3 regions of the Dactylosporangium sp. NPDC051087 genome follow, and region 2 is predicted to be linked to each of the others. Evidence: riboswitches for the same ligand, from Rfam matches in the RefSeq annotation. Region 2 holds a riboswitch; each other region holds the start of a gene.
The links. Region 2 has a riboswitch for cobalamin ahead of ACZ6TV_RS16800 (CbtB domain-containing protein). Riboswitches for the same ligand answer to the same signal wherever they lie in the genome.
Positions count from the first base shown of each region.

Region 1: another riboswitch for cobalamin. It lies ahead of ACZ6TV_RS48575 (IS5 family transposase); the one in region 2 lies ahead of ACZ6TV_RS16800 (CbtB domain-containing protein).
Region 3: another riboswitch for cobalamin. It lies ahead of ACZ6TV_RS36950 (prenyltransferase/squalene oxidase repeat-containing protein); the one in region 2 lies ahead of ACZ6TV_RS16800 (CbtB domain-containing protein).

Region 1 covers NZ_JBVJIJ010000041.1:7,676-13,476, reverse strand. Annotated here, with positions in the region: gene ACZ6TV_RS48580 (hypothetical protein) at 664-1,803, shown strand; cobalamin riboswitch at 2,685-2,871, shown strand; partial or broken gene ACZ6TV_RS48575 (IS5 family transposase) at 2,972-3,768, shown strand; gene ACZ6TV_RS48570 (hypothetical protein) at 3,802-4,035, shown strand; gene ACZ6TV_RS48565 (methyl-accepting chemotaxis protein) at 4,335-5,801, opposite strand, start outside.
Region 2 covers NZ_JBVJIJ010000008.1:70,838-76,638, forward strand. Annotated here, with positions in the region: gene ACZ6TV_RS16770 (hypothetical protein) at 1-217, shown strand, start outside; gene ACZ6TV_RS16775 (helix-turn-helix transcriptional regulator) at 163-1,140, opposite strand; gene ACZ6TV_RS16780 (DNA-3-methyladenine glycosylase family protein) at 1,204-2,052, shown strand; gene ACZ6TV_RS16785 (zinc-ribbon domain-containing protein) at 2,077-2,292, shown strand; gene ACZ6TV_RS16790 (hypothetical protein) at 2,538-2,708, shown strand; gene ACZ6TV_RS16795 (CbtA family protein) at 2,751-3,500, opposite strand; gene ACZ6TV_RS16800 (CbtB domain-containing protein) at 3,515-3,730, opposite strand; cobalamin riboswitch at 3,766-3,911, opposite strand; gene ACZ6TV_RS16805 (hypothetical protein) at 3,970-5,019, opposite strand; gene ACZ6TV_RS16810 (hypothetical protein) at 5,124-5,528, shown strand; gene ACZ6TV_RS16815 (hypothetical protein) at 5,537-5,801, opposite strand, start outside.
Region 3 covers NZ_JBVJIJ010000022.1:145,318-151,118, forward strand. Annotated here, with positions in the region: gene ACZ6TV_RS36930 (energy-coupling factor transporter transmembrane component T family protein) at 1-271, opposite strand, end outside; gene ACZ6TV_RS36935 (hypothetical protein) at 277-1,107, opposite strand; gene ACZ6TV_RS36940 (prenyltransferase/squalene oxidase repeat-containing protein) at 1,227-2,573, opposite strand; gene ACZ6TV_RS36945 (hypothetical protein) at 2,704-3,168, opposite strand; gene ACZ6TV_RS36950 (prenyltransferase/squalene oxidase repeat-containing protein) at 3,330-4,385, opposite strand; cobalamin riboswitch at 4,475-4,623, opposite strand; gene ACZ6TV_RS36955 (DUF4097 family beta strand repeat-containing protein) at 4,774-5,445, shown strand; gene ACZ6TV_RS36960 (ATP-binding cassette domain-containing protein) at 5,458-5,801, shown strand, end outside.

The DNA.
Region 1 (5,801 bases), on a different contig from region 2:
ACCCCGGCAGCAGCAGATGCCCAACCGACCCCCTCGGCACCTGAAGGCGGCATAACCACCACCACCGCGCCTGGCTCGGCCCCGAGCGGCGAAACGAACGGCTATGACCACCATGGCGCCATACTCAGGGACATGCTCCACGGCGAGGGCGTCGTGCAAACCAAGAATGGTCCCGTGCGGGTAGCTCTGCAGAAGGGCACAATCACCTCGATCACGACGTCGTCGGTTGGGGTGAGGTCGTCCGACGGCTGGAGCAAGACATGGGCGCTGGGCGATAATGTGCGGGTCTACGAGAACCAGAGCGTCGTGCAGCCAAGCGCTCTGGTGACGGGTAGCCAGATCACGGTCTCAGGAACCATCACCAGTAGCAACAGCGCAAGCGGCACGACATACACCGCCCAAGTGGTGCAACTGCGTACGCGCCCCAGCGCACAGCCGTCGCCGTCGGCGACACCGTCACCAACGCAAACCCCGGCGACAGGAGCAACTCCGTCATAGTGGTCAGCAACGCCTAACAGCAAGCAGTGGATACTGATCTACCCTGGCACCAGCCTGCACTCCGTTGCACTCCTCGGCAGCGATGCCACAGTTGCAGCTGTGCGTATGCGCCAAATGACGCGTTAGCCACGCCTGCAAGCGGTGATCTGCGGTAGGAGAGGTGGAGTGACCACATACGCGTTCGACAACCAGTCTGCGTCGCTGCTGGCTGTCTGGCCAGCCGGAGTCGGCCACCATGCGGCGACAGTCTGCCAGTTCGGCCCCGCTGTTGTTCCCACGGTCTCTGCACGATTGTGTGATGCGCTGACCCGATTGTCGCGGCACCTGTGGGACACCTACCAGCATCCTGCCGACGACGTTTCCGGCCGCCTCAACCTGCGGGCGCAGGAGCACGCCGAACGGCTCAGCGACGTGTTGGCCGTGGTCGACAGGCCGCATCTGCCAGATCCGCACGGGCTGCTCGGAGCGGCCCACGACCCCGTGCCCGTTTCCGCCCACGCGGTAGGTCTCGCATTGCGTGACATCGGTGACGCCGGCATCACCGAAGCGGTGACTGCCGAGATCCGGACCGAAATCCATGCGATCGGCCGGGCCAGCCTGGGAGACTTATCAGGCCGCGCCGCACAGGCGGTATCCCTCAACCGTCTGGACGTGTCGCCGGTCCAGGTTGCTGCGGCCGACCGAATCCTGCACGCCGACCCGCTGGGCAGCGAAGCCCTGTTGACCAGCGTCGACCCCGCTGCAGCCTGTGTCGCCGCCGCACACTGGCTGGTGGCCGCCGCCGAGTTCACTGCAGCTGCGGCCGACATCGCACCCGCAGACGTGTTCACCTACGCCGGCGATCTCGAAGGGGTTTCGGCCGAAGTGCCCTCCTTCGTCGTCGACGTGGTCGTCGACCGATCCGCAACACCTCGGGAGGCGGTAACCGGGCTGCTCATCGAAGCCGATGCGGTCCGCGCCGGCCGTATCCCAGACCCGACCGCACTGCTGCAACGGGTGGACGCCGCCCGCGAACAACTCCTCCGTGTCGACGTCGGGCACCGCGAGCACGCACTCGCGGTGCTGCTAGACCGACTGACACCGCTGGACCCGCAGCACCCTGCCAGGGACCTGCTCGAGCACCTCCTCAACGGGCTCCGTGTGTGCATGCTGGTGTACCGGGAGGAAAAATCTGTCATCGCAGGCGCCGCCACCGGCATCGCCGGTAATGACCTCTTCGACACCACCGACGACCTGGTCGAGGCGGCGTTCACGGCCGCCGTCCGGTACCAGGCCAGCCGGGTCCATGAACGTCTGGTTGGGTGACGTGAATACCCCATCGGTAACCTTGCATCCCGCTTACATGCGTGCATGGCGCTGACGCGAACCGGTGACGTCACAGGCTGAGTTCGGCGTCGCGTTGCGGACGGGTTCGGCGCGTACCGCCAAACCGTCTCGCCATCCCAGTAGGCCACGGAAGGGCCCCGAGCGTGCAAGCGGGTCAACCGTTGAAATCGGATCGCGACAAGGACAGGTGCGACGCCAGACCGGGAACAGCACCTTGATCAGATCGAAGCGCGTTGGCGGCTATCGCACCGCGGTCAACGAAACTTCGACCACAGCCAACCACCACCGTCGCTGACGCCGGCCGGGAAGACACGGAGGGTCACGTGTGTCGGAGGCGACACGCTGCTACAGCATCTGGTGTTGCTCTTTCGCGCTCATGGAGCTGCAGGACGTCCAGGAGCTGTCGAACTTCCTCGAGCGCCGGGTGTCGGCGTTTCAGGTGGGCGTGACGGCACGGTCAGGTCGACGACGACTCTCTGAACTGGGGTGCGCTGCTGTCCTGCGCACAGCACCATGCGGGACAGCAGTTGCATTTTCGCGCTCTCGGTCGAGTTCGGCGTCGGCGAGCGCCGCCTTGGCTGGCGAAAGTTGGCCGAGCGCAGGCGCCCGCAGGTGCTGGTGGGCGGGCGGCTCGGACCGTACGGGCACCGGCGGCAGAACGCGTCCAGCGTTCGAGGTTCGCAGGACGGACTGCGGCCAGCTCGCATCCGCCTCCATGCCATGTCGGCCATGGTCGTTCGCGGTACGGCACGTCCCGCGCGGCGGGACACCGATAGTCGGCCTCACGGTGACGAACCGCGGTGACGAACCGCGGTGCCACATGGTGGGTCCACTGGTTCCGATGCCGCTGGGGCACCCGCACGATAACTGGCAGTGCTGGTTCGCTCCGTTCGCAAGGACGGGGCGGCGTAAGGGGACCGGCGTGAGACCGGACTGCCCCGCAGCGTTAAGTGAGAACGACAGCCGTCAACAATGCACTGGGCGCAAGCCTGGGAAGCGACCGCCAGTAGTTGGCGCCTGAACGCTCACCGCCGCCGCTTGAGCCGGCTACTCATAGGTCCTAACAAAGTTGATCGAGGGTCTTCCGTCCTTTGTGGAGGATGATCTAATATCTTCGGCCGTGAGGCGTGGTGAACAGCCGCCGTGGATCGTGCCGGACGGGCTGTGGCAGCGCATCGAACCGCTACTGCCCAAACCCTTACCCCGCGACCCACAACGTCCAGGTCGCAAGCGGATTCCTGACCGGCAGGTGCTGTCCGGGATCCTGTTCGTCCTGCACACCGGCATCCAATGGGAGTTCCTGCCGCAAGAGCTGGGCTTCGGCTCCGGCATGACCTGCTGGCGACGCCTCGAGGAGTGGAACTGAGCCGGGGTCTGGAAACAACTGCATGAACTCCTCCTGGCCGAGCTGCATGCAGCGGGGAAGCTGGACTGGTCCAGAGCGGTCATCGACTCCTCCCACCTGCGAGCTGCTCGTCGTGGCCCAAAAGCGGCCCGAGCCCGGTCGACCGCGCCCGAGCGGGCTCGAAACACCACATCCTGACCGAGGGCGCCGGCATCCCTCTCGCCGCGTCGTTGACCGGCGGCAACCGCCACGACATCACCGAACTGCTGCCGCTGATCGACGCGGTGCCGCCGGTGCGTGGCCGTCGAGGCCGGCCACGCCGCCGACCGGCCGAACTGTTCGCAGACCGCGCCTACGACTTCGACAAGTACCGCAGACTCGTGCGCCACAAAGGCATCCACCCCCGGATCGCCCGCCGCGGCACACCGCACGGCTCCGGCCTCGGCGTCTACCGGTGGGTGATCGAACGGACCATCGCCTGGTACCACGGCATGAAACGACTCCGCATCCGCTGGGAACACCGCGACGACATCCACGAAGCATTCCTCAACCTCGCGACCTGCATCATCACGTACCGACACGTCGTACGACTTTGTTAGGACCTCTTATGCTATTCCGAGTTCGGCGGCGTCATCACTGCGATCGACGCCCTCAACGCCGACGTCACCAGCATCGAGGCGTCTCGCTCGAAAATGGAGATCCTCAACGACCTCGCCACCATCGGCTACAGCCGTGGCGGAGGACCCGGCGTGTGGGATGTCCACTCCCCTCGTGTGCCGTCCCACACCGAGATCGTCGAGGCGCTGCGCCGCGCCGTTGCCACTGTCCCCGCCCGGCGGCTCTGGGTGAGCCCGATTGCGGCCTGAAGACCCGCGGCTACTCCGAGGTCGAGGCGTCGCTGCGGCACTCGTCGCCGCCGCCGGGCTGCGAAAGGACTGACGAACCCGCATTCGCGGGCGGGCGCCGCATCGCGAGGCTCCCGCCCACGCTACGTGGAAGTAGCACCCGTCCCGGGCGACTTCGGTCTGCCAGCGCAACCGTTGCCCAGATGTGGCGGCAAACCACAGATCCACACGGCCATCTCCTGTCGCCGAGCCTGGGAATGGGTTAGGCCGGCCAGCGATCGGCGTCGTGGACAGGTAGCACATCGCTGCCTGACGCCGCGTCAGGCTGTGATGATCCTAAATTCCCCGGCAAGCGCCGAAAGGCGTTCGGCGAGGTCGGCGAGGTCGGTAGCGGCGGCCGCGGTGTTACCGGCGCCGCGTTGCGTGCCTGCGGTCGCCTCCGCTACCCCGGAGATCGACCGACTGATGTCGTCGGAAGACCGGCTGACCTGCTCGACGCTGTCGCCGATCGACGTCGTCGCCGCCAGCTGCAGTTCAACGGCACGGGAAATGGTGCGCTGGATCTCGTTGATCCGGCCGATGACCGACGTAATGCGGGTGATGGCCTCGATTGCGCTGCCGGTATCGGCGCGCATTACCGTCATTTTTGTGCCGATGTTCTCCGTCGCACCCGCGGTCTCTCGCGACAGTTCTTTCACCTCACCGGCGACGACCGCGAAGCCTTTGCCGTGCTCGCCCGCGCGGGCCGCCTCGATCGTCGCATTGAGGGCGAGCAGGTTCGTCTGCTCAGCAATCGATGTGATCACGTTCAGGACGGCGGCGACCTCGCTGCTGGACCGATCGAGGCGCTCGATCGTGCGATTCGTCGCACTGGCGAGTTCGACCGCCTCGCCAGCGACATGGCCTGCATCACTGACAGCCGTCTGGATCGCCTCGATCGCGACCCGGAGTTCGTGCGCGGCCTGCGTGGCCCCGGTCAGCCGTCCAGTGACCGCCTCGACGCTGCCGGTCGCGCTGTCCGCCTGCCCAGCGGCGGTGTCGGCGCCGGCAGCGAGCCTGCGGCTCGTGGTCAGCAGCCGGCCGGATGCATCCGTCAGCGCGGTCGCGTTGGCGCCGATCTCGGCAAGGGCCCGGCGCAGCGTCGTGATCACTTCGGCGAGACTGGCACCGACTTCGCTGAGTTCGTCGGTGCCACCGACGTCCGGCTCGATCGTAAGGTCCTTCGCGGCGACGGCACGCGCTGCCCGCACACACGATTGGATGCGCCGGGAGATCCGGCGAGCGAGGAGGACGGCGGTGCAGCCGAGCAGCAGTGCGGCGGCCGTGGCGGTGGCAAGGGTCAGTTGGTTGGCCCGTGACTCGGTGTCTGCGGCTGTGCGTGCGGCCGCATCGGTCCGCTGCGCGATCAGGTGCTCGATGCCCGGTATCGCCTGTTCGAATGCCGCATACTGCTCTTCGAACAGTGGCCGGGCCGCGGCGACTCCGGTCTGCTGCGGATCGGTGTCGGACCGGCTGGCCAGTGTCACGACCCGCTGCCCGGCGGCGATCATCGCATCGACCGTCGCCGCCAGATCCGCCAACGGCCGGGCCAGGTGTGGGTCGAGGCGGCTGGCGGTGGCCAGGCCGATGCGCAGGTGTCGCACGTCGGAACCGAGCCGATCCAGCATCGCCTGCCGTTCGGTGCTGTTTTTCGTCACGACTGCGGCGAGGACATCGGCGCGGAACGCGACTCTTGCCGTGTCTGCGGTCCGGATCGCCTGTAACGCCTCGGCGGCAGCCCGCAGGTC
Region 2 (5,801 bases):
GGAGACCGTCGGTGAGCTGAACGACGGGCCGTCGGTCATCTACACCGCATACTTCACGGCGGCGGAGGAGCTGGTTGAGCACATCCGGGCCGCGGACGTGCTCAACCTGGGCTTCCGGGTCGAGTCCTACCTGGTGACCCCGGAGGACGCGGCGGACGCCAGTCAGATCGAGTTCGAGTTCACCCTGCTCAGCGAGCTGCCGGTCCGCGGCGAGTAGAGGTCTGCCACGGCCTGGGCGGCGGTCCGCAGGGCATCGCGGACCGCCGGCGGGTCGAGGACCTCCACGCGGGTGCCGAGGCCGAGCAGGCTCCCGACCGCGTGTGACGGTCCGGCGAACGCGAGCCGCACGACCGTGGTGTGGCCGTCGTCGGCCGGGTCCAGGTGGCGGGCGAGCAGCCGGCGGACCATGGCGACCGAGTCCGGCGCCGCCGCCGCGACGACGGGCAGTGGGCGCGGCCGCTCCTGCACCTTGTCCCGCAGGGTTGCCCAGGCCGTGTCCAGGTCGAAGCCGGCCGGCAGGACCGCCGGTGACGGCAGGGCCGTGCAGGAGTGCACGCGCGACACCCGTACCAGGGCGGGCTCCGACGTGATCAGATACCAGATCCCGGCCTTCGCCACGAGGCCGGCGGGTGCGACCGTGCGCTGCGAGCGGGTGCCGTCGCTGTCCTGGTAGTCCAGCGACAGGTGGACGCCGCGCAGCAGGGCGTCGTGGATCTGCGGGAGCAGGGGGACGGGCTCGCCGGAGCGCATCCATGGGTCGACGTCGACGATGACGTGCCGGCGGCCCTGGGCCAGGCCGCCACGCAACGCTTGACCGCCGGCGCCGATGATCTTCTCGATGGCGGTGTCGAGGGCGTCGCCGAGGCCGAGCTCGCCGGCGAGGCGGGACTGCCCGACGGCCAGGCCCGCGCCTTCCGCCCGGCTGAGGTTGGCCAGGCCGGAGCGGTACGTGTCGAGCAGGCGGATCCCTCCGCCTCGCCCCTGGGCGGTGTACACCGGGATCCCGGCGGAACTGAGCGCCTCGACGTCGCGCATGACGGTGCGCACCGACACCCCGAGCCGGGCGGCCAGGTCCGGCGCCGTGGCGACATCGCGGGCCTGCAGGAGCAGGACCAGGGACAACAGGCGGTCGGCGCGCACCCGTCGAGAGTATCCGCGAAACATGACAACAGGTGTCTTGTTCAACGGCGCATGCTGCGGGGCATGCAGGCACACATCACCGGCCCGTACGACATGGCCAGGCAGAACGAGTACTTCGGTGGCTGGACGCGGCCGGTCGGCGACGACCGCACGATCGTCATGGCGTTCCCCGTCGAGGGCTGGACCCACTCCGCCGCCGTGCTGCTGCGGCAGACGGCGCCGGACACCGTCACCGGGCAGGGCCCGCAGGACGCGTGGCAGCAGGCCCTGGCGGTGCTGTCGCTCGACGTCGACGGCAGTGGATACGCGCAGGTCGGCGAGCGTGACCCGGTCCTGGGCGAGCTGCAGCGGCGGCACGCGCACCTGCGGCCGGTGTTGTTCCACTCGCCGTACGAGGCCGCCTGCGCCTTCATCATCGCCCACCGGATGCGCGTCGAGCAGGGCCGGGCGATCCGCCAGCGGATGGCCCGCGACCACGGCGAGGCGTTCGAGATCGGCGGCGTCACCGCGCACGCGTTCCCCTCGCCGCAGCAGCTGCTGCGCATCACCGACATCCCGGGCGTAAATGACGAGAAGGTGCGCCGCCTGCACGGCATCGCGGAGGCGGCCCTCGAAGGCCGGCTGGACCGCGCCCGGCTGCGGCGGCTGCCGGTCGAGGAGGCGCTCGCCGACGTGCGCCGGCTGCGCGGTGTCGGCGACTTCTTCGCCACCGCGATCGTGATGCGCGGTGCGGGGCTCGTGGACTCGCTGCCGGGCGACGAGCTCACGATGTCGGGGATGCGCCGCCTGTACAGCCTGCCGGCCACCCCCTCGGCCACCGACATCGCCCGGGTGACCGACGCCTGGCGGCCGTACCGGATGTGGTGCTCGGTCCTCGTGCACGCCTCGGAACGCCGCGCCCGGCAGGGGTAGGCGGCGGGCCGCTACGATGGCCGCGTGGTGATCTTCGGCTGGGGCTGGCGGGTGAAGCACCTGCGCACGCTGACCCTGCGCTGCCCGCACTGCGGCAACACGGTGGCGCACCCGCTGTACAAGCGGACTCTCAAACTCTCGTTGTTCTTCATCCCGCTGATCCCGCTGCAGGTCAAGCACACCGTCCAGTGCACCGCCTGCGCCACCCAGCGCGACGTCGACCCCGCCCGGGTGCACTGAGCGCCTCGGTCAACCCGCCGGCAGCGCCCGGGAGGCCGGTGACACCCGGGCGACGGCGAGCAGCAGCAGGCCGCACGCGGCGACGAGGACCCAGCCGGGCCGCGACGCCGCGGCGTGGCGCACGGGGGCGGCCCCGCGACGAGACCACCGGCGACGGCCATCCCGAGGGCCGCGCCGAGCTGCCGGGCGGTCGACGTGATGCCGCCCGCGACCCCGGCCCGGGCAGCCCGGCCACCGCCGTGTTCGTGATCGGCGCGTTGGCGAAGCCGACCCCGACGCCGAGCAGCAGGGAACGCCACGAGGTGGCGGAGTCCGAGACGAGCGTGTCGCACTGGTTCGGTCCGGCGGGGGAGCAGGCGGTGGAGATCCTGCACCTGTTCGGGCCGCAGGGAGAGAAACCCCGCACCCGCACGTGACGGCGGAGCCGATGGCCCCGCCGTCAGTGGAGAACCGGTGGATCAGACGGCGACCGGCTGCGCGGCGACCGCGTTCGCCGCGCGCTGGCTGCGCTCGGTGAGATACCCGAACAGCAGGCCGAGGGTGGCCCAGTTGACCGCCTGGGTGCCCAGCGAGGCGAGGCGGAACTTCCACAGCAGGATCGGGGCGAACCCGTCCGGCACCTCGTTGACCGCCGGCAGCAGCGCGATCGCGACACCGACGACGACCACGCCACCGATGACCGCGGCCGTCGCCGCGTTCCAGGTGCCGTAGCGGGCCTGCAGCGACCGGGTCACGACGGCGACGCCGATCACGGTCGCGACCCCGATGACGATCATCAGGAAGAACAGCCCGGTGCGCTGCTGCAGCGTGTCCGGGTTGCCGGTGGCCGGCGGGTTGGCCGGGTACTTCAGGAACGGCACGAGCGCCACCCCGACGAACCCGGCGAGGGCGACCAGCCCGGCGGTGGCCCGGGCGCTGATCCGCCCGATCCGGCCGAGGGTGATCGCGACGGCGATGGCGAACAGACCGCCGAGTGCCACCCCGTAGACGACGGAGGCGGTGGCGAGACCGACGGTGCTCTGCACACCGCGGCTGACGAGCTCGTGCTCGTGCTCACCGGCGGGCAGCTGCGCCGCCTGGGCCTCCTCGAACGCGATCGCGTCGTTGATCGGGCCCTCGCCGAACAGATAGGCGAACAGGAACGCGGCGACCCCGGCGACGGCACCGGCGATCATCCCGCGAACCAGAAGGGTGCGGGCGTTGAGCATGTCGGCTCCCCGTCTCAGTGGCAGGGGAAGCCGAGCAGGTGCCGCCCGTCGTGGACGAACTCGTGCACGGTCTCACCGGCGATGACCGAGGTGATGCCCTGCTCGGCGCCGACGAAGTAGAGCAGGACGACGGCGAGCACGACGCCGAACGTCGCCCACGGCAGGATCTGCCGCAGCGGGATCGGGGCCGGTGCGGCGGCCGGGGTGGGAAGAGCCGAGATCGATGCCATCTGTGCAGCCTCCTGCGGGATTTCGCGTCCCATCGAGCGTTGTCGTGACAGTGGCCGGGTCTGACTCCCACGGGTGCGTGGTTACAGCGGCGCGACCGTGCCGGGCTTGCACCGGCTTCCGTTCACTGTCACGTTTCGTTTCGGACGGTACGGACGGCGTACCGGTGTGTCAATCGAAGCGACCCCCGACGGACCCCTCCGGTGCTGATCAGCGGGGGTCCGGCGAAAGGCGAAGGTGATCAACTTCTCGCGGGCGGCAGGGCGGCGAGGTCGGTGCCGACCTTGTGCAGGCCGTCGAGCCGCCGGTCGAGGTCCTTGCCGCCGGGGCTGAGCAGCCCGTCGTACTTCGCCCAGATGGTGCCGCCGCTCGCGGTGAACGCCCACGGGTAGTGCCGGTCGGCGGCCGCGACCACCTGCGGCGCCAGGTCCACCCAGTGCTGCGCGGTGCCGCCGAGCAGCCTGGCGCCCTCCTTGCCCTTGGCCTCCACCGACAGGTTCGGTACCTCCTCCGGCAGGCCGACCAGCAGCCCGGTGTGCCGGTCGTCCTTCTGCGCGTAGTCGAAGACCATGAACGCCCGGCCGCGGTGCGAGCCGGTGACGACCCCGCCCGCGAACGGCTGCGCGCCGGGCCAGCCGAGACGCTCTATCAGCGTCGGGTTGATCCGCTCGTACGTGTGGCCGCGCCGCTTCGCCCAGCGTTTCCGCCCGGTCCGGGCCCGGAACGACGACACCAGCGCGGCGGCCGCGATCAGGGCGAACAGAGTGCCCGCGCCGCCGAGGATCCGGGAGCCCGTGCCGCCGTCGCCGGTGACGTTGCGCAGCCACGCGACGGTGGCCACCACGCCGCCGACGACCAGGAAGAACAGGCGCGTCTGGTACGGCGTGATCACCTGCTGCGGCTCGCCGGCGCCGAACCGGACCACCTCGACCAGGCTCAGGACGAAGAACAGCAGCGACAGCGTGCCGACGAGCAGGGCCAGGTTGCCGGTGAGCCGCCACGACCGGTCCGCGTCGGCGATCCTCTCCGGCGAGTTCCGCGCCGCGAACCGGTCGATCATGTGCTGGTAGGAGCCGCCCTCGTCGCCGCTGCCGCCGAAGACCAGGCATGTGTCGCCGCGCCGCATCGTCTTGCCGTCGCAGGTCGGCGAGTAGTCCGCGATGCGCTGCGCGGACTCCTGCTGCCGCTGCGCCGCCGTGCTGCTGCCGTGCTCGACCATCTGCCATCCGGCCAGCAGGAACACCACTGCCAGGACGATCCGGACGAGAAGCCCCACATGCCGTCGGTTCACGCGGGAATGTATAGCAGCCGATGCCTGCCCTGCGTGCGCCGGTGAGGTCCGGCATCGATGGACGAGCGCTGCCAGGGACCCGCGATCACGCTAGTGTCAGCGGTGTGGGCGTCATGATGGACTACTTCGCCGCCACCGCGCCGGAGCTCGCCGCGCTGGATCTCGACGTCGGCCCCGCCGGCAACGACTGGCCGTTCGTCGACTGCAAGGGCTGGATACTCGAGGTCGAGGAGTTCGCCGCGGAGATCGACGGCCGGGACCCGAGCGAGTTCGGCAAGGACGAGCCGCTCGGCGGCATCCCCGACCCGGAGTATCTGGGGCCGTGGACGGCCAGGATCAACGCGGAGCTCGTCGACACCCTCGCCAGGATCGGCGACGGGCAGATCCGCGACTACGCGGACGAGTATCTGCTGGAGGACTGGGAGGCGGAGCGGCTCATCGCCCTCGCGGGACTGGCCCGGTCGGCCGTCGCCGAGGGGCGGGCGCTCTACTCCTGGTCGTCGGTGTAGCCGGTCACCTACCCCTGGCCGTCGCCGTAGGCCGTCACCAGGAGCGCCCAGAGCCGGTCCCGCACCTGCGGCGGCAGCCGGTGCCCGAGCTCCCGGCGGCGGATCAGCACGAAGCCCTTCGGGTCGCGCGGCCGGCCGGTGCACACGAAGTCGACCGCCTGCGCGGCGAGCAGCGGGTCGGGCCAGGTGCCGGCGGGAGCGTCGCGGATCGCGGCGGTGACCTCCGCCGCGCGCTCGTCGACCCGGTCGATCAACGCGTATTCGTCGCCGTCG
Region 3 (5,801 bases), on a different contig from region 2:
GCAGCGTGAACAGCACGTGGCCGCCGCCCCCGCCGCCGAACACGACCCGGAACAGCAGCCGGCTCGCGACGATCAGCCCGCCGAGCATCAGGTACAGCCGGAACGCCAGCGCCCACGGCGCGTCGCCGCGGCGGCGGGCGACGACGGCACCGGCCGCGGCGACGATGAGGGCCAGGACGATCGGGTTGGTGGTGCGGCTGGCGGCGGTGGCCAGCCCGAGCGCCCACAGCCACCACGCACCGGGATGCACCGCCCGTGGCAGAGTGCCCATCGTGGTCAGCCGCGCTCACGCCGGCGGCGCCAGGCGGTGAGTCCGCCGACCGCGGCGAGCAGTCCGAGGATGGCGGCTCCGGCGATGGTACCGACGGGCACGCCGGACGCCGATACCGTGGCCTCCGTGTCAGGGGGTGCGGTGTCACCCGCGTCCGGCTGGACCGGCATCGAAGGAGGCGCTGTGGTTCCCGGCGCCACCGACGTGTCCACAGAGGACGGTTCGGGACCGGCGGACGGCGTGCCGGTGGCGGGACCCGCAGTGCTGGCCGCCGCGGTCGTCGGCGCCGGACGGGGCCGGCCGGGCTGGGTCTCCTGGCCGGTGGCGGGCGGCGGTGGCGGGGCCGGGCGGCTCGGGGCGGCGCCGGGGACCGGCCGGTCGCCCTCGGTGCGGTTCTTGGCGAACGACCAGCCGTCGAAGCTGCCCTGCGGCGGGGTGCGGTTCTTGACCCCCGTCTGGCTGTAGGTCCAGGCGCCGCCGTTCGGGGCGTGCCAGTACGACCAGTACGCGGTCGCGGGCGGCGTGTCGACGCACGGCTCGGTCGCCGCGGTCGGCTTGCCGCTGATCCGGCAGACGAACGCGAGCCCCCACCGGTTGGTGCCGGCGACGGTGAACCCCGCGCCCTGCAACGCGGTCAGCCCGCTGTCCTGGGCGCCCGGCGCGCAGCGGACGACGACGCCGCCGCCGAGCTCGTGGAAGTCGACGACGACCGTGACACCGGTGGCGTCGGGGCAGTACCCGGCGGACCCGGCGGCCCGCGCCGGTGCGGGCACCACGAGCCCGCCGGCCGCCGCGACCAGCACCGCCGCCCCGGCCCGGACGACCCGGCCACCCACGGCGCGGGAGGCCCGGCCGCCCGTGGCCCGGGAGACCCGGCGGTCCGTGGCGTGCCCGGCGGCCCGGACGGCCGTGGTGCGGGAGAGCCGGGCGCCCGTGGGTGGGGCGAGGGGGCCGGTCATGGTGTGCGGCGTCGCCGGGCCGCGAGGACCAGCGCCAGGCCGGCGACGATGAGCGCGACGGCGACCGCCGCCATCCGCACGATCGGCTGCCCGGTCTTCGGCAGGTTCCCGCCGGTGCCCGCCGTCGCGGTGGCCGAAGTGGACGCGGACGCCGACGCCGACGCTGATGTGGAGGCTGACGCGCTGGTCGACGCCGACGCGGACGGCGACGGTGAGACGGACGGCGACACCGACGCCGACGGAGAGCCGGCGGGGCTCGTGCCGATCTCGCCGAACGGCACCCGGGCGAGGGCGAGGACCGCCTGGGCGGTGGCCCGGCGCCACTGGTCGCGCAGCAGGTCGTCGATCGCGCCGGTGGCGGACGCCTCGGCCGAGTAGGCGACGGCGCCCCGGTCGGCGCCGCCGGTCAGCTGCAGCTTCGCGACCCAGGCGGCGGCCCTGTCCGCCTCGGCGGTGGCGCCGGCGGCGGCGAGGGCCTGCCCGGCGAGGCCGGTGCTGTTGCTGTTGGCGACGGCGGGCAGGTTCGGGTCCGGCCGCTGCGGCCCGTTGACGAACGATCCGTCCGCGCCCTGCCTGGCCTTCAGCCACGCGGTGCCCTGCGCGGCCGCCGCGAGGGCCCCGGGTGAGGAGCCGGTGGCGAGCAGCGCCTGCACGGCCATCGCGGTCGTGTCGACGTCGGGGGCGTCGTCGGCGGCGCAGGCGGCGCCGGTCGGGTCGGGGTTGAGGCGGAAGCCGCCGGCCGGGCACTGCTGCCGGATCAGGTAGGCGGCGACGTCAGCCGGTACGCCACCGGTGCGGCCCAGACCGAGCACCGCCAGGGACTGGTCGAAGGTGTTGCTGGCGTCGCCGCCGTAGACCTCGGGCGTGGTGTCGCGGACCCTGCCCTTGTGCGGGCCGTCCGCCGCGATCAGGCCGCGGGTCATGGCGTCGAGGTCGAGGCCGCCGAAGTGTCTCGGGTCGCGGCCGGCGGCGGTGGCGGCGAGGAGCAGCTTCGCCGTGGAGCCGGCGTCGGTGATCCGGTCGTCGTCGCCGTCCTCGTCGTAGTCGAGCTCGTAGTAGCTGAACGTCGCGGCGTTCGCGGCGACCTTGTCGGCGACGGCGGCGGCGGTGGCCGGGGCGACGCCGGTGGCGCGCAGGGCGAGGAGCGCGTCGACGGTCAGGCCGATGTCGGGCAGCCCGAAGTTGGTGAGCACCCCGTCCTCGAACTGGGTGGTGAGCCACGTGGCGGCGTCCCGGCCGGCGGTCTGCTGCGCGGGGCTCGGGGCGGCGACGGCGGTGGCCGCGATCACGCCGCCGAGGACGGTGGCGGCGAGAGCGGCGGCGGCGCTGCGGTGCGGGCGCATGAGGGGCCTTTCAAAGCTGGCGGAGGCTCAAAGCTGGCGGAGGCTCAAAGCTGGCGGAGGCTCAGAGCTGACGGAGGCTCGAAGCCGACGGAGGCGGTGCCGCGGGGCACCGCCTCCGGTGCCGGATGGCTCAGGGGGCGGTGATCGACGGTGCCTGACCGGAGCCGAAGCGCCAGCCCTCGACGGTGCCGATCGCCGGGTTGAACGAGGAGGCGCCGGCGCTGCTGTACGTCCATGCGCCGCCGGGCGTGGCGTGCCAGTACGACCAGTACGCCGACGTGGGCGGGGTGTTGACGCACGGGTCGGACGCCGCGGTCGGCTGGCCGTTGATCCTGCACACGAACGCCAGGCCCCAGCGCTGCGTGCCGGTGACGGTGAACCCGGCGCCGGTCAGCGCGGCCAGCCCGGTCGGCGGGTCGCCGAGCTTGCAGCCGACCACGACCCCGCCGCCGAGCGGGCCGAAGTCGACCACGACGCTCACCCCGGCGCCGGGCGCGCAGGCGGCCGCGTGCGCCGCCCGCGGTGCCGGATCGGCGAGGACGAACGTCGCGGTGACGGCGAGCGCGGCGAACAGAGCGGCCGGCAACCGGCGCATGATTCCTCCACTGTGGACGGTGTGCACGGGTGTGCCGGGTCGGGTGGTCAGGGGCACGCCGGTGTTCAGGGGCATGCGGGGTCCGGTGTTCAGGGGAACGCGTGCGGCGGTGTGCGCGGGTGTGTGGCGCCTGGTGTTCACGGGCATGCCGGGCGTCGTGTTCACGGGCACACCAGGATCGGTGCGGCGGCGCGGGATCCGCGTGCGGTGAGCGTCGCCAGGCCCGAGCCGGTCAGGCCGGGCACCGCCTGCGCGGTCGACCGGACCGCGGTCGCCGGGTCGAACCCGCCGGCGGCGTAGGCGATGGCGCCCCGGTCCGCGCCGCAGCGGACCTGCAGGCTGAGCAGGAAGCCGCGGGCCTTCAGCCAGGCGACCGGCCGTCCCGCGACGGCCAGGGCCTGTGCCGCCAGACCGGTGCTGTTGGCGTTCGCCGTGCCGGCGGAGTCGGCGAACGAACCGTCGGCGGCCTGCGCCGAGACCAGCCACGCGACCGCCGGCGCCGCGTCGGCGGGACGGCCGACGGCGAGCAGCGCCTGCACGGCGAACGCGGTCGCGTCGACGTCGCTGATGCACGCCGGCTGGTCGTAGTAGAGCGGGTAGCCGCCGTCGGCGCAGCGGGTGCCGGCGAGGTACGTGCCGCCGGACGTGGGCGCCCCGGCCGGGGTGCGGTCCAGGGCGAGCAGCGAGAACGCCTGGGTGAGCTGGTTGCTGTAGTCGCCGAAGGCCGACCGGTCGGTGAAGCGGCCCGATGGCGCCTGCAGCCCGCGCAGCCGGGCGATCAGGTCGACGCCGCCGAACGCGGCCGGGTCGGCGCCGCGGACCTGCGCGGCGAGGGCGAGCTTGGCGGTCGCGCCCGCGTACGCCTCGGTGCCGTCCCCGATGTAGCCGGTGAGGATCTCCGGCCGGGCCAGCCACGCCGTCGCCTTGGCGGCGTTCGCGCCGGCGACCTTCGCGGCGGCGGACGCGAGGATCGCGTCGATGGTGAGGCCCTGGTCGGGGTAGGCGACGCCGTCGAAGACGACCTCGAAGCGTTCGCCGTCGACGAGCCGGTGGGCCAGCCACCCGGCGGCGGCGTCGGACCGGTTGACGGTGGGTGGTGCAGCTGTGACCGGCAGGGCGGCCGGTGCGACGGCCGTGACGGTCAGGACGCTGGACAGGGCGAGCGCGGCGAGCACCCTCGTGAGGAGGGTGCGGGCGCGGTGCCGGGGGACTGCCATCGGGCGGTGCCTCTCCGGCCCTGGCAGTCGAGAGAAACCGGGCATGCCCGGTGGCTCCGACCCGTGGGCCACGACGGGTAGGGAGGTGCAAGAGACGACGCGTGTCGGACAGGTATTCGGGCTCGCGGCGAGCAGACATCGCTCACCGCCTACCGTTGCGGGCCAGCGCCGGACTTCAACCGGACTTCCCCCATCAACACACGGCTATGTAGTTGTGACCGACAGTCTGTCCCCGGCGATGCGGTGCCGTCAATCCCGGCGGCCGTGCTGTGGCGATGCCAACAGCTCACTGACACGGGCGGGACGGCGTGTCTGCGCGCTGTCAGCCCGCTGTCAGTGGCGCTCGCGACAGTGCTCTCACCAAGCCGAACGGACAGAGGAGAGCACGATGCAGACCTTCGAGACCCCCGACCCGATCTCCGCGGTGCTCGACATCCCCGCGGGCCGCGTCCAGTTCATCGCCGGTGACCGGGCCGACACGACCGTCCAGGTCCGGCCGGCCGACGCCGCGAAGAGCCGCGACGTGAAGGTGGCGGAGCAGACCACGGTCGAATACGCCGGCGGCGTCCTGCGGATCGCGGCCGACGCCGGGGTGCGGCACCAGCTGCTCGGCAGTTCGGGCTCCGTCGACGTGACCGTGCAGCTGCCCGCCGGCTCCCAGCTGACCGTGAAGGCGGCCAGCGCCGAGTTCCGGGCCGTCGGCCGCTTCGGCGACGTCGCCTTCGACGGGGCGCACGGCGCGGTCAAGGTCGACGAGGCCGACAGCGTCCACCTCACCGTCCTCGCCGCCGACGTCGTCGTCGGCCGGGTCAACGGCTCGTCGGAGATCAGCACCGCCAAGGGCGACATCACCGTCGCCGAGGCGGTGCGCGGCAACCTCGTGCTGCGCACCCAGGCCGGCGACGTGACCGTCGGCGCCGCCACCGGCGTCTCCGCCTCGCTGGACGCCGGCACCGGCCACGGCCGCATCCACAACGCGCTGAAGAACGGCGACGGCGCCGCCGAGCTCACCATCCACGCCACGACCGCGCACGGCGACATCGTCGCCCGCAGCAACTGAAGGGACAGCACCATGACGAACCTGGCCATCGCGGCGACCGGGCTGCGCAAGTCGTACGGGGACAAGGTCGTGCTCGACGGCGTCGACCTGGCCGTGCCCGCGGGGACGATCTTCTCCCTGCTCGGCCCGAACGGCGCCGGCAAGACCACCGCCGTGAAGATCCTGTCCACGCTCATCTCGCCCGGCCCGGGCTCCGGCGCCATCCACGTCGACGGTCACGACCTGGCCCGCGACCCGCAGGCCGTCCGCGCCGCGATCGGCGTCACCGGGCAGTTCTCCGCCGTCGACGGCCTGATCACGGGCGAGGAGAACATGCTGCTCATGGGCGACCTGCACCACCTGTCCAAGCGCGACGG